4 regions of the Alteromonas sp. DYW1 genome follow, and region 1 is predicted to be linked to each of the others. Evidence: predicted binding sites of a transcription regulator. Region 1 holds the regulator's gene; each other region holds the start of a gene.

Region 1 (3,195 bases):
AAGTTGATTGTGGCTGAGCCACCAGCACCGATTGAGTTACCTGAGCCTGAACCGATTGCGCCGGAAACAGTTATTGAGCAACCGGAGGAGGACATTCCTGAACCGGAAGAAATTCCACCACCAGAGCCGATAGAAGAGGCCGTTGCAGCTAAACCGGTTGTAGTTGAGCCTTCCCAAGAAGAGAAACTGCAAGTGGCCAAAGAAACCGCCGCAAAAGCCGGTGTGATGAATTTTACCGATGACTTGGCAAGTTTGCGCGAGTCATTGAGTTTGCAGAATATGGCTGATTCAGAATTGACTGAGGGAGCCGGTGCACAAGCAGATACCAGCCGTAAATTGATTGGTCAATCATTGGCAACGGATAGCGGTAACTTAAATACCGCGAATCTATCCAAGACCGCGGGTGCTCGGGGCACTTTAGCAGAACGTAAGACCACCGAGTTTGATGCGCCTACCGAAGGATCGGCAGCGTTAGCAAAACAACAAATTAATAAAGCGCCGGAAGTTAAAGGTGATCGCAGCGTTGAATCAATTCGCCGCACCCTCGCGCAGAATGATGGTGGACTCTATTCCCTGTATCGTCGCGCGTTACGGTCTGAGCCGGAACTACAGGGTAAGCTTACAATCCGTTTAACCATTCAGCCCTCTGGGGTGCTTTCTAGTGTCGAACTGGTGGGTACAGATTTGGCCTCAGACGATCTTATTCAGCGTCTAATTGCACGCATACGCTTAATCAGTTTTGGAGCGCAAGATGTGACAACGACGGAAATCGAATATACCTATAATTTTTTACCGTTCTAGTTGATTTGCTCCTATCTGGACGGGCGGAGTGCCCGTCCAAATTGTTTTAAACTGCTTGTATACTCTGTTTAACTGTATATACTCACAGTTAACTGTATAGAAAAACAGGCTGTTTATGCGTCCACTAACTCAACGACAAGAAGAAGTCCTCACCCTTATAAAATCCACAATGGCAGATACGGGCATGCCGCCCACGCGTGCTGAAATTGCCCGCGAGTTAGGGTTTAAGTCGGCTAATGCAGCCGAAGAGCATCTCAAAGCATTGGCACGTAAAGGCGTGATCGAAATCCTGCCGGGTACATCACGCGGTATAAAGCTCAATATTCCATTAGACGACAGCTTTGAAGAGGAGTTGGGATTGCCCTTAATTGGTCGTGTAGCGGCAGGTGAGCCTATTTTGGCGCAGGAACATGTGGAATCTCATTACAAAGTAGATCCCGCTTTATTTCACCCACAAGCTGACTTTTTACTGCGTGTTAACGGTATGAGTATGAAGGACATCGGGATCTTGGACGGCGATTTGCTTGCCGTGCATCGCACAACAGATGTTCACAACGGTCAAGTTGTCGTCGCGCGCGTTGACGAAGATGTAACAGTGAAGCGTTTGGAGAAGCGCGGGCGAGAGGTTTTATTGCACGCCGAAAACGACGAATTCAAACCGATAAAAGTTGATCTAGCATCACAGCCGTTCTCAATTGAGGGAATTGCAGTAGGGGTCATCCGGAATACTGATTGGATGTAATTTGCCGATAAATAGATAGTTAACGAGCGTTAGATGCATAAGGCACTATCGCTCATACTATTATTTATATGCCGCACCTGTAGCATGGCTTTATTGTTTTTTTATCTCTCACTGCTTCTCCCTATTAATAGTGTTTATTATGGTGTGGTTGCACTCTTTTTAAAATAATCACTGACACGTTATCCCAACCAATCGCTCAATCGTTATCGACAGAAGCCCTGTACCGCATGTCACTAGAAGCTCTCCGCATACCGAGCAAGAAATAAAAATCCATATAAAACAGTCACATATAATGGCATGAGACATTTGTCCAATGGCTTATGCTGGCATTTGATTGCACTATGAGGGCATTCCTAAAGAGAAGAATGTGTGTGATGACCAAGTCTTTATTCTTACAACGCTGTCAAAGTGGTTTTGTTAGTCGTTCCCTATTTATTCTGGCCTTGTTTTGCGCAGCAAGTTGGGCAGACGACACATTGACATTGCAACAATTGCAAAAGAGTGCAGAAGACCGTCTCAATGCGACGGCAGATCCTATTGTTATGCAACGCCAATATGCTGAAGATGTTCGACGTTGGCTCGCGAGTCCCTTAATGCTTGATATTACCGCTTTGCAATCAGACACTGCGTTAGGAACGGATGAGCTAGAAGTCGCGTTAAACATGGAATTAAACTCCTTAACGACGGTAAGATTGCAAGATGAGTTCAGTGACGTTTCGGCGCAGATCAATCGGGCGATATCCAGACAGCAAGATCTGTTCTACGCAGGTATTGTGCGCCAGATCGTATGGGAGCGAGTGTTAGCTGAGCATGAGCTTGCTCACCAACGAGACAAACTGGCCTGGATTCGAGAGTATGGCGATCAACTCAAGCAACGCCATGACAGCAGGGAAATTTCGAGTTTTGTGTACCTGCAATGGCAGCAACAACAATTGCAGCTAGAGCAAAGCCTAATCGCTGCCGAGCATGATTTACAGCGGGTGTTAGCTCGTTATCATGAATCGTTTGGCACTTCACAGCTTCCTCAAACGTACATCGAAGATCTACCCCCGCTTGAAAATATTGAAGTCCATCCAAGTTTAGCGCTTGCTACCCTGCGTTATGAGCTTGGTCGCAAGGCCACAGAGCTTACCCAATCCTCCGCGCATACGTGGCGGTTGGGTTTCTTACTCAAGCAAATCAATACAGCTGGGTTACGTGAAAACCAGTTAGGGATCTCAGTTGGTATTCCCCTCACTGTCGCTGGGAATACCAACATTCAAACTACGACAGAGTGGCAAATAATGCAGCAAACCCTTAAGCAGGAATGGATTACACGCAGACTGGATTTGCACCAGCAAGCACAGAATGCGCAAGCAGAGTTAGCGTCCTTGCGTCAACAACTAGCCATTCAAACTGAGATAGCGAACATCGGTCAGCAATTGTCGGCTCATCTCCAGCAATTGAAACAACAAAGCGAGCTTGAGTATACCGCGTGGTTGAATGAGAGGTTGAAGCAAATGGACTTTGTATATGAGCGCGAGAAGTTGGTACTCACTCGCAGTCAGTTGCAAGCCAAATTAAATCAAATCTATGGAGTTGCATTATGATCCGTTTATGTTTAATCGCATTATTGCTGCATAGCGCAACTCTGGTTGCTGAAACGCGGGTGG
Region 2 (3,195 bases), 1.6 Mb from region 1:
GCAAATCTGGTCACACTCTACGGATGCCCGCGAGACGTTGTATCATGGCCTGTTAAAAAAATATGGCCAATTTGAATATTGGCCTAAGTGATGTGGTTGCACTAACTCTTATGCTACCGCCGCTAGCAATGAACGGGCATTGGAAATAGCACTTTCAGTAACCGTGTCCCCGGCCAGCAAGCGAGCTAACTCGGCAACGCGTTGCTCATTTTCTAGTTCAGTAATCGCGGTTTCTGTTGAGTTCGCTGCGACGTCGGCGTTTTTGCTTACATATAATTGTTGGTGTGCTTGGGCAGCTACCTGAGGTAAGTGGGTAACACACATCACTTGGGCCTGCTTGCCCATACGCCGTAAGAGTTGCCCAACAATACTAGCGGTAGGCCCGCTGATCCCGGTATCAATTTCATCAAATAATAAGGTGGGTGATTGCTCCTTATCTGCTGCTATAGCATGCATGGCAAGAGCAATACGCGCTAATTCGCCACCAGAAACGACTTTCTCCAAGCTATCAGCAGCTTGACCAGGGTTGGTTGCGATCAGTAATTGGATATCGTCAAAACCCGTAGCCGATAATTTTTCAGGGTTGTTAGTTATTGCAATTGTGATTTTGGCGTGCGGCATATTCATCCGTTGGATGGATTGTTCTAATTGCTTAGCCAGCATGGGAGCTGCCAACTGCCGCTGTTCTGATAACTGCTGGCAATGCTCAATCGCGGCTTGCTGTAAATTAGCAAGTTCACTTTGTATACCGTCTAGTTCATCGTCTGCTTGATTAATCGAATTCAGTTCTTGGAGTAAATTTTGATAGTGACAATACAGCATCTCCGGCATGACACCATGCTTGCGTGCCAGTTCATTGGCTTTATCGTAGCGCTGCTCAACCTGCTGCATGCGCATCGGATCAATATCTAAATCATCACAATACTGGCGTAATTCTCGCGCGGCTTCTTCAACTTGAATATTGGCTTCAGTCAATAAGTTCACAATCGGCGTTAACTGGGCATCACTCTCACATAAATCGCTAAGGCTATCGATACTCTGCTGGATTGCAGCGCAGGCAGAAAAGCGTTCATCATCGTACAGGCGATGAAAACTCAACTGACTTTGTTCGAGCAGACTTTGACTATTTGATAAGCGTTTGTATTCAATTTCAAGCTCGCTAAATTCGTGTTCTCCGAGAGAAAATTCATCTAATTCAGAGACTTGATAGCTCAATAAGTGCTTACGGTCATTACGTGTTTGGGCTTGCGTCTGCAACATCTCAAGGCGCTGTAGGGTCTGCAGATATTGTTTGTAGGCATTATGCGTCTTTGCTAACAGTTCATGATTGTCTGCAAATGCATCAAGGAGCTGTCGCTGAACCGCAGGTTTTAACAATTGTTGATGACTGTTTTGGCCATGGATAGTCAATAATAAGGGGCCAAGCTGTTTTAGTTGTTGCAGTGATACCGGGGTACCGTTAATAAACGCCTTTGAGCGTCCTTCTGCTGAAATGACACGGCGAATAAAACAGGTGTCTTCTTCAAACAATTCGTGCTCGTTGAGCCAGGCTTGAGCTTTGACGTTTTTAGCAATATCGAAATGGGCTAGGATCTCGGCCTTATCAGCGCCACTTCGGACCATGCCTGCGTCGGCACGTTCACCAATACATAATGACAGCGCATCGATGCCAATGGATTTCCCCGCACCTGTTTCACCGGTAATGGCACTCAAGCCTTGCTTTAACTTGATTTCGATGTGTTTAACGACAGCAAAGTTCTTAATTGATAAATGTGAAAGCATACAGACACCTATATATCCATACAGTATGTGTAAATATATACAGTGTAGGGGTGTTGGTAAAGTAATTTTATCAGGATTGTTGTAATTTATACCCTGGCTTTATCTAAACGGTGAATGGTCTTGGTTTTTTCTTATCGATAAAGTGTCGCGTGCGCACATAACACGCTTAACCACTAAACTGATCCGATGGAAATGGTTACCCCACTGCCGCTTGCTGTTTCTTGTAGGCAGATGGGGTGGAACCCATGATCTCCTTAAACGCTTTGCTAAAGGTTACGCGGTTATTGAAACCTGACTCAAATGCGATGCGCTCTAAGGTCCAGTTCAGCTTGTCATCGTCAATTAATTCGATGGCATGTTGCACTCTGAAGGTATTAATTAACTTATAGAAGTTAGTTTTCATGGTTTGATTGATGACTTGCGACAAAGTGTGGGCTTTGATCCCTGACGCTTTGGCTAAGTCGGTTAAGCTGAGGCTGTCATTTAAATATAGCTGCTGCTGATTGATTAACTGTTCAACTTCTTTTGCCATCATCTCAGCTGCGGTTTCTGGCAAGGCTGAGTGAAAATATTTCACGTTATCCGTTGCAACTGGTGTGTTGGGTGCATTTACTTGATACTGTTGAGCAATCTTTTGTTCTTCTTGGCTAAACACCAGATCAGGGCGTTGTAAGCCGATGTAAGCGATGCTAATTACCATGGTTGCAACAAATAATAGCCAAACATCGCTTACCATCGACAATGTACCAATACCCCAAAACTGTTGGGCTACAAATAAGCTGACCCAAACAAGTTCTAGCCCAAAAAAGGCCACAACAAGCCACTTAAAGCTCTGCACCACATATTGACTATTATCAGAGCGCAGGTTTGATGCTGCTGACACGAATAAATTGATTTTACGCCAAGAAAGAAACAGGTATGTCGAAAGGTGTACTTTAATGCTTAAAAATAAAACCACGAAAACGAGTGGCAAACTGCTAGGGCCGTCATGCTCAGCTTCTATTTTCCACATTGCGATTTTGGCTTCAGATCCGACTACTACTGATGGAAAGTTGTATAACCATAACGCGATCGCTGGAACAAAGTGCAAGACCAACACGTAGGGTTTACGCACAGGGTTACCCATTAATGCATTAACGTATAACCACAGCATCGGACCTATCCACAGCACCATTCCTGGTATCAAACCCATACTATGCGACAGGTAAATATATAGACCCGAGTATAAGGCGCCGCCTTCATACAATTTATAACCAATCACTGCCGCTATAAGCGCCAGTATTCGACCCGGTGAAGTTGCAGCAGCACGCTGCCACAATGACGCGCATAGCATCAAGGCATGACTACAGGCAATAAAATACACCACTCCTAATAGGGTTTGATACATGGCTGCATCCAATGGTTAACGATGGT
Region 3 (3,195 bases), 130 kb from region 1:
GCGGTTTTAATAAGCGTTCGCTGAGGGTAATTTCATACAAAAATTCTGAGTGTTTATGAAACTGACGGGCTGGTCTAAACAGCGGAAGCCGTTCAAAACGTTCACCTTTGAGCTCGCTAAGGTAGCGTAGTAAGGGGCCGTCAAAGCGGGCCGCGAGAGCGCTAACCGGTTGCTTAAACAGATCATCAAATGAGGTAATGCCCACTCGCTTGAGGGTTTGGAGTTGTTTATCAGTGAGATTACTGTGCCTTAAAGAACAACGCCTTAGAGCTTGCTTCCATTCCTGCGGAGCATCGCTTATATGGTTATATTGAGCGTAGGCGAGTACTTTTGCTGCACTCATTGAGTGGGCGCTGGCGTAGTTATAAGCATAGTTGCTGAGCAATGACTGAATGGTTTGCCAATAGCAGCTCAAACTGTCATAGAGCTTAAGCATATTATCGGCGCGTAAAAACAAGCCATCGGGGTTATCTAATGCGATGTCTGCGGTAATGCCGTATAAATGCTCTGCGATTTCGCTCAGACGCTGGCTTTCACATTTGCTGTCATACTCGATAATGCAGAGTTCTGCGCAAAGAGCACTGGCTGACGCAAGGCCTTGTCCACGACTTAAGCCTTGCTGTTGTGCGGCTGTATTTAGCTGACAGAGTTGATTATTTTGCGCATCATAAATCGCGATGGGTTGTTGGGCATCGAGTGCTGGTAAGCCGTCATGATCAACAACGCTACTTAACTGTAGCGCATTGAAGTGCACATATAACCACAACCCCTGCATATACTTTACTGTTGTGCATATAAATGAACAACATTATCCATACTGTTGGCGGTTATAGCTTGATAGCGTTGTTGCACACTACCGAGCGTATGTTCGACTTGTAATCCGGATACTGGCCAGCCACCGCGTTGTTTATCAATGTCTATGTGCAGATATTGCTTAGCCCGACTAACACGCATAGATAAACTGATGGGTAAAGGTTGTATTTGCTGATTGTATTGCAATAACAACAGCAAACTCTGACTTTGCTCAGCTGCTACCTGTAAGCGCTTCGCTTGGCTAATTGAAAGCTGGTTACACCACAACACTGCCGTATGGCAAACACCACTTTTCAAACATTGCTCACAGGCCCACAATACATCCGCGGGTTCAGCCGGTGAGATAAAGAATGTCCGCGCTAAATCAATTCCATATTCGGCTAACATTTCAGCATTGACCGCGGCTGGTGGAGAAATAAAAAAGAGTTGGCGTAAATCTTCTTGCTGAGCCTGAAGGACCGGCATGCATAGGCGTAATTCACCAATGCTCATAGTGCTGTTGATGCGTACTACACCGTGCTTCGGAAAGCCGCCGTGCAGCGCATTATCTAAGGTGCTGATACCAGTAGATAACTTAGCGGCAGCTGTTTGGCTGGCATGTGATGCTTGCCATAACAGTTGCTTGTTTTTTAGATGAGTAATTAAAGCAGACATAAATACAAAACAAATACTGTATGTTTGTACAGTATAGTGGGTAAATGTTTTTGCGCAAGTAAATATTGTGACAAGCAAGGTGAAGTCGCGGATTGCCAGTTGTGTCACAACAAACATACGACAATGTCATATTTGTCATGAGAACGTTTAAATACACGTTATTTGGACTAAATACTCCCCTTTTTCTTGGCATTCTTTCTGCAAAGTCATAAGTGCACGTGATCAATTTGAACGTGTTTTATAGACTCGGAGAATGTTATGAATTTACTCAAAGCCGGTTGTGCAGCTGCATCCTTTATTTTTCTACTCTCAGCATGCAATGGTGATACAGACTATCAAGGTCCGAATGTAGCAGAAAACGGTGCGACACCTTTTGATATTCCTCAGCTCAATACGGAATTGAATAAATACCCTGTCGGCGATTTAAGTGCAATTGAAATTGAAGGTTTACTCATGATGCGAGAAGAAGAAAAGCTTGCGCATGATGTATATGCCACACTTTATGATGTTCATGGCGTGGATATCTTTACCAATATAGCCGTAAGCGAACAAACTCACACCGATGCAGTTAAATTGCTGCTCGATCGTTACAGCCTAGTTGATCCCGTAATAGATAGCACCGTCGGCGTGTTTGCGAATGCAGAATTTAGCTATTTATATGACACCTTAACCGAGAGAGGTGAGGTGTCATATTTGGAGGGCTTGTACGTGGGCGCGCTTATTGAAGAATTGGATATTTACGATATCGAACGGCTGAGCCAAGATGTGGTAGACAACGCCGATATCATATTGGTGTATGACAACCTGCAAAAAGGATCGCGTAATCATTTGCGCTCTTTCTACAAACAAATTCAAGCCAATGTTGGGAGTTATACGCCGGTTTATCTGAGTCAGGCTGAATTTGATCAAATCGTGAATTCGCCAATTGAACGGGGTTAATCAGTGCATCTTGTATTTCGCCCGATGTGATTTAGTGATGTAGGAGCAAATCAATGAGATTTTTTATACTAATATTCCTGATATTTTCGCACGTAAATTTGGCTGAAGAACAACCTCAATCGCAAGTATTGGATACGCGGATAACGATAGAGCTCAGTGCAGAGCAAAAGGCTTTTGTATTAGAGCGTATGCGTAGAATGCTGGAAACGCTAACGGCTATTCAAGTCGCAGATATGAATGATGAGCCTGAGGCAGCGGATGATTTGGTTAAGACGCTGATTGAGTACACCCATAAAAATCATCCGCAAGGGCTAGGCAAACAATTTCCTGTAGCGTTTAAACAGATTAGTCAAACAATGGATCTACATTGGCGAGTATTGTCAGAAGAGCAAACCGATAGCAAATTGATTCAAAAAGAAGTAGTGGCGATTATGTCGACGTGTAATGCGTGTCACCGTACATTCAGAATAGAGTGACACGCTGTTTTAATTCGCCAGTTAGAAGGGATAGATAAACGCAAGTCCTGCTACAACCGCTGTTTCGCTGTCAATCCGGTCAAGGCTGAGCACAGGAGCAATTTCAAAATCTCCAACTTGAAAATCATAAGCGACAGTCGCTCGGTAAAGCGTTTCATTGTGTGGATGCGCACCGCCTATTTGCTCTTCTCCGACGCCAAAACCCAACCGGAAATAATCAAATGGGTGCTACATGGCTTGTGCAACCAGAATAGTTACGCCATCGCCGTGATGAGCGTCTTGAATGCGTTCGTAGACAAACTCAACTCCCCAC
Region 4 (3,195 bases), 330 kb from region 1:
TGCTGATTGAACAGCACTTCGGACCGGACAGCAGCTACGTCTTTCGTGTTCCCCAATTTCAGTTTCTAAGTGAACACGCGGGATCCGCGCAAACGCTAGCAGCGTTGGCAGCTGAGCCGTGGACGCATGTAATTCTACAAGCGCAAAAATACTCCCAAAGCTTCCAGAATGAATACCCTATCAATGGGGCACTTTACTTGGCACAACTGGCACTTAGTGGTGCGGCCAAGCCAATCATGTTCCCTGAGTGGGCACAAGCGGGAAGAGCCGCTGAAACCGATTATATCCATAATATTCATGCACAAATTGCAGCCCAAAGTGGCGCATGTGTCGCCCCCATCGGCTATGCATGGGAACGCGCGTTGGAAATCAACCCCGAACTCGAACTACATGCTGCGGATGGCAACCACGCAGCACTCGCTGGCAGTTTCTTAACCGCGCTGGTTTTATTTGAAGTTATCACTGAATTTCCCGCTGACCTATTACTAACGGTACCACATCTTGATATTGCGCCAGCAACTCAGGAATTACTGCGGCAAGTAGCTACGTACGCGCTTGCCAATCATCCCCCCTGCGACTATTAAGTCGCTACTGAGCCAGACTTTAGCGCTACCAGTTCATGACCATAATCATGGTTTGTAATACCGTAGCCACCGAAACCCAGGTGAAGTAAGGCAACTGGGCAAGAGCAATCCATTGGTTATGTCGCCACACCGCAACAATCATCCAAACAATCGTGCCCCATACGATAAAAATATCAAGCGTCGCCAGCTCAAGATTGCGCAATCCAAACTGAATAGGCGTAAAAATTAGATTTGCGATCAAGTTTATAACGAAGGGTAATGCTAAGCTTTTGGGATACTGCTTGCGCCAAACTTGTATAAAGACCCATGCAAAGGTGACGATGATAATGGGGTATAGAATTTGCCACATCAGTCCAATAAACGCTGGATCAGGCGTCCATTCTGGCTTAGCCAACGCATCATACCATTCACGAAATTGCATAGGGTTTATTCAATTAAAAGTTTTCTGACAATGGTTACCTTTAGGTCGTAGCTACAGATCATTTAGTACGCAAAAAAAGCACACCCTCTGATGTGGCAAGTCGATAATCAAGCTTTGAAAATTTCAGCTAAAACGACATTTTGCGATAACACTGCTTTTGTTAACCGCTGTATAAATTCACAGATAAACTGGTATACTCGCGATTTGATTTAACCACTCTGCAGTACTATGGACGTTTCTCGATTACTCGATGATTTGAATGACAAACAGCGCGACGCGGTCGCTGCCCCGCCTTCCGACATGCTAGTTTTGGCTGGTGCAGGCAGTGGTAAAACCCGCGTACTAGTGCATCGTATCGCGTGGTTAATGGAAGTCGAACACATTGCTCCACACAGCATACTGGCCGTGACATTTACCAATAAAGCAGCCAGAGAAATGCGCGGGCGGATTGAAAATTTAATGGGGCAATCATTACATACCATGTGGATTGGGACCTTTCATGGTCTGGCGCATCGATTGTTACGCAGCCATTATGAGGAAGCCCGCCTGCCACAGAGTTTTCAAATCCTCGATTCTGATGATCAATACCGACTCGTTCGACGCGTGCTGAAGAGTATGAATCTGGATGAAAAGCATTACCCACCAAAGCAGATCCAGTGGTTTATCAATGGCAATAAAGACGAGGGTTTGCGTCCTCAGCATATCGAAACACACAATGATCCTACCCAGATCAAAATGCGTGAAATCTACACAGTGTATCAACAAACGTGTGACCGGGCGGGACTGGTCGATTTTGCTGAATTATTGCTGCGAGCACACGAATTATGGTTGAACCATCCGACTTTATTGGCTCATTATCAGCGTCGTTTCAGAGCAATATTGGTGGATGAGTTCCAAGATACAAACAACATTCAATACGCCTGGCTAAAACTCTTGGCCAGCGGTGATAACAATATGATGATTGTTGGTGACGATGATCAATCAATCTACGGATGGCGTGGTGCTAATGTCAATAATATCCAATATTTCTTACGCGACTTTGCTGGCGCAAACACCATTCGACTGGAGCAAAACTACCGTTCCACCGCTACCATACTGAAAGCCGCAAATGCAGTCATCGATCACAATCAAGGCCGCTTAGGCAAGGAGCTTTGGACCGAAGGCGAGGAAGGCGAACTCATCTCACTCTATGCTGGCTTCAATGAGATGGATGAAGCCCGATTCATTGTTTCTCAGATTAAGCGTTGGAATGATTATGGTAATGCCTTGAGCGACTGCGCGATTTTGTATCGTAATAATGCTCAATCGCGGGTACTCGAAGAAGCCTTACTGCATCAATCAATCGCCTATCGTATCTATGGCGGGCTGCGCTTTTTCGAGCGCCAAGAGGTAAAAGATGCTTTAGGCTATCTGCGCATGATCAATCAGCCATTAGACGATGCGGCCTTTGAACGGGTAGTGAACACGCCTACCCGTGGTATCGGCGAACGCACGCTTGCACAGATCCGTGAAAGTGCCCGCTCGCTGGATCAATCGATGTGGCAGACCAGTTTAACGCTATTGGCCGAAAAACGCCTTTCTGGGCGCGCAGCAACAGCATTGCAGAGCTTTATTGATTTGATCCTATCGCTTAAAGCTGCAACGCTGGACGAACCGCTAGAAAAGCAAGCCGACATTGCCATTAGACGTTCAGGCTTGTTTGCAATGTATCAAGCAGAGAAAGGGGAAAAAGCACAATCACGCATTGAAAACTTAGAAGAGCTAGTTTCTGCGTGTAAAGCTTTTGAAATGCCTGATGATGTCGAGAATATGACAATGTTAGATGCCTTTTTAGCGCATGCGTCTCTTGAAGCGGGTGAAGCACAAGCGGATAGCCACCAAGACGCTGTGCAAATGATGACGATTCACACCGCTAAAGGACTTGAATTTCCAATGGTGTTCTTGGCTGGCGTTGAAGAAGGCATGTTTCCCAGTCAACAAAGCCATGATGAGCCAGGTCGACTCGAAGAAGAGCGTCGACTCTGTTACGTCGGCATGACGCGAGCAATGCAAAAGCTTTATATAACCTATGCAGAAAGCCGTCGGGTTTATGGCCAAGACAAATACCACACCCGATCACGATTTATTAAAGAAATGCCGCAGGCCTGTTTAGAAGAAGTTCGCTTGCGCAGCACGGTTGCACGCCCAGTG

What was found. The regulator LexA, encoded in region 1, represses DNA repair genes until DNA is damaged. The targets are predictions, from matches to a motif close to TACTGTATNNNNATACAGTA.
Region 2: recN (DNA repair protein RecN) is a predicted target of LexA. The motif match lies at 1,789-1,808, and genes of this name have one in related genera.
Region 3: imuA (translesion DNA synthesis-associated protein ImuA) is a predicted target of LexA. The motif match lies at 1,482-1,501, and genes of this name have one in related genera.
Region 4: uvrD (DNA helicase II) is a predicted target of LexA. The motif match lies at 1,171-1,190, and genes of this name have one in related genera.

Annotation. Positions count from the first base shown of each region.
Region 1 is NZ_CM186038.1:101,858-105,052, forward strand. It holds gene AC121Z_RS00440 (AgmX/PglI C-terminal domain-containing protein) at 1-801, shown strand, start outside; gene lexA (transcriptional repressor LexA) at 917-1,543, shown strand; gene AC121Z_RS00450 (hypothetical protein) at 1,918-3,132, shown strand; gene AC121Z_RS00455 (hypothetical protein) at 3,129-3,195, shown strand, end outside.
Region 2 is NZ_CM186038.1:2,334,241-2,337,435, reverse strand. It holds gene AC121Z_RS10365 (substrate-binding periplasmic protein) at 1-91, shown strand, start outside; gene recN (DNA repair protein RecN) at 109-1,782, opposite strand; gene AC121Z_RS10355 (helix-turn-helix domain-containing protein) at 1,979-3,169, opposite strand.
Region 3 is NZ_CM186038.1:3,803,827-3,807,021, reverse strand. It holds gene AC121Z_RS17315 (Y-family DNA polymerase) at 1-775, opposite strand, end outside; gene imuA (translesion DNA synthesis-associated protein ImuA) at 781-1,467, opposite strand; gene AC121Z_RS17305 (DUF2202 domain-containing protein) at 1,726-2,406, shown strand; gene AC121Z_RS17300 (hypothetical protein) at 2,460-2,882, shown strand; gene AC121Z_RS17295 (hypothetical protein) at 2,904-3,089, opposite strand; gene AC121Z_RS17290 (hypothetical protein) at 3,111-3,195, opposite strand, start outside.
Region 4 is NZ_CM186038.1:3,612,992-3,616,186, forward strand. It holds gene AC121Z_RS16445 (hypothetical protein) at 1-584, shown strand, start outside; gene AC121Z_RS16450 (TspO/MBR family protein) at 610-1,005, opposite strand; gene uvrD (DNA helicase II) at 1,234-3,195, shown strand, end outside.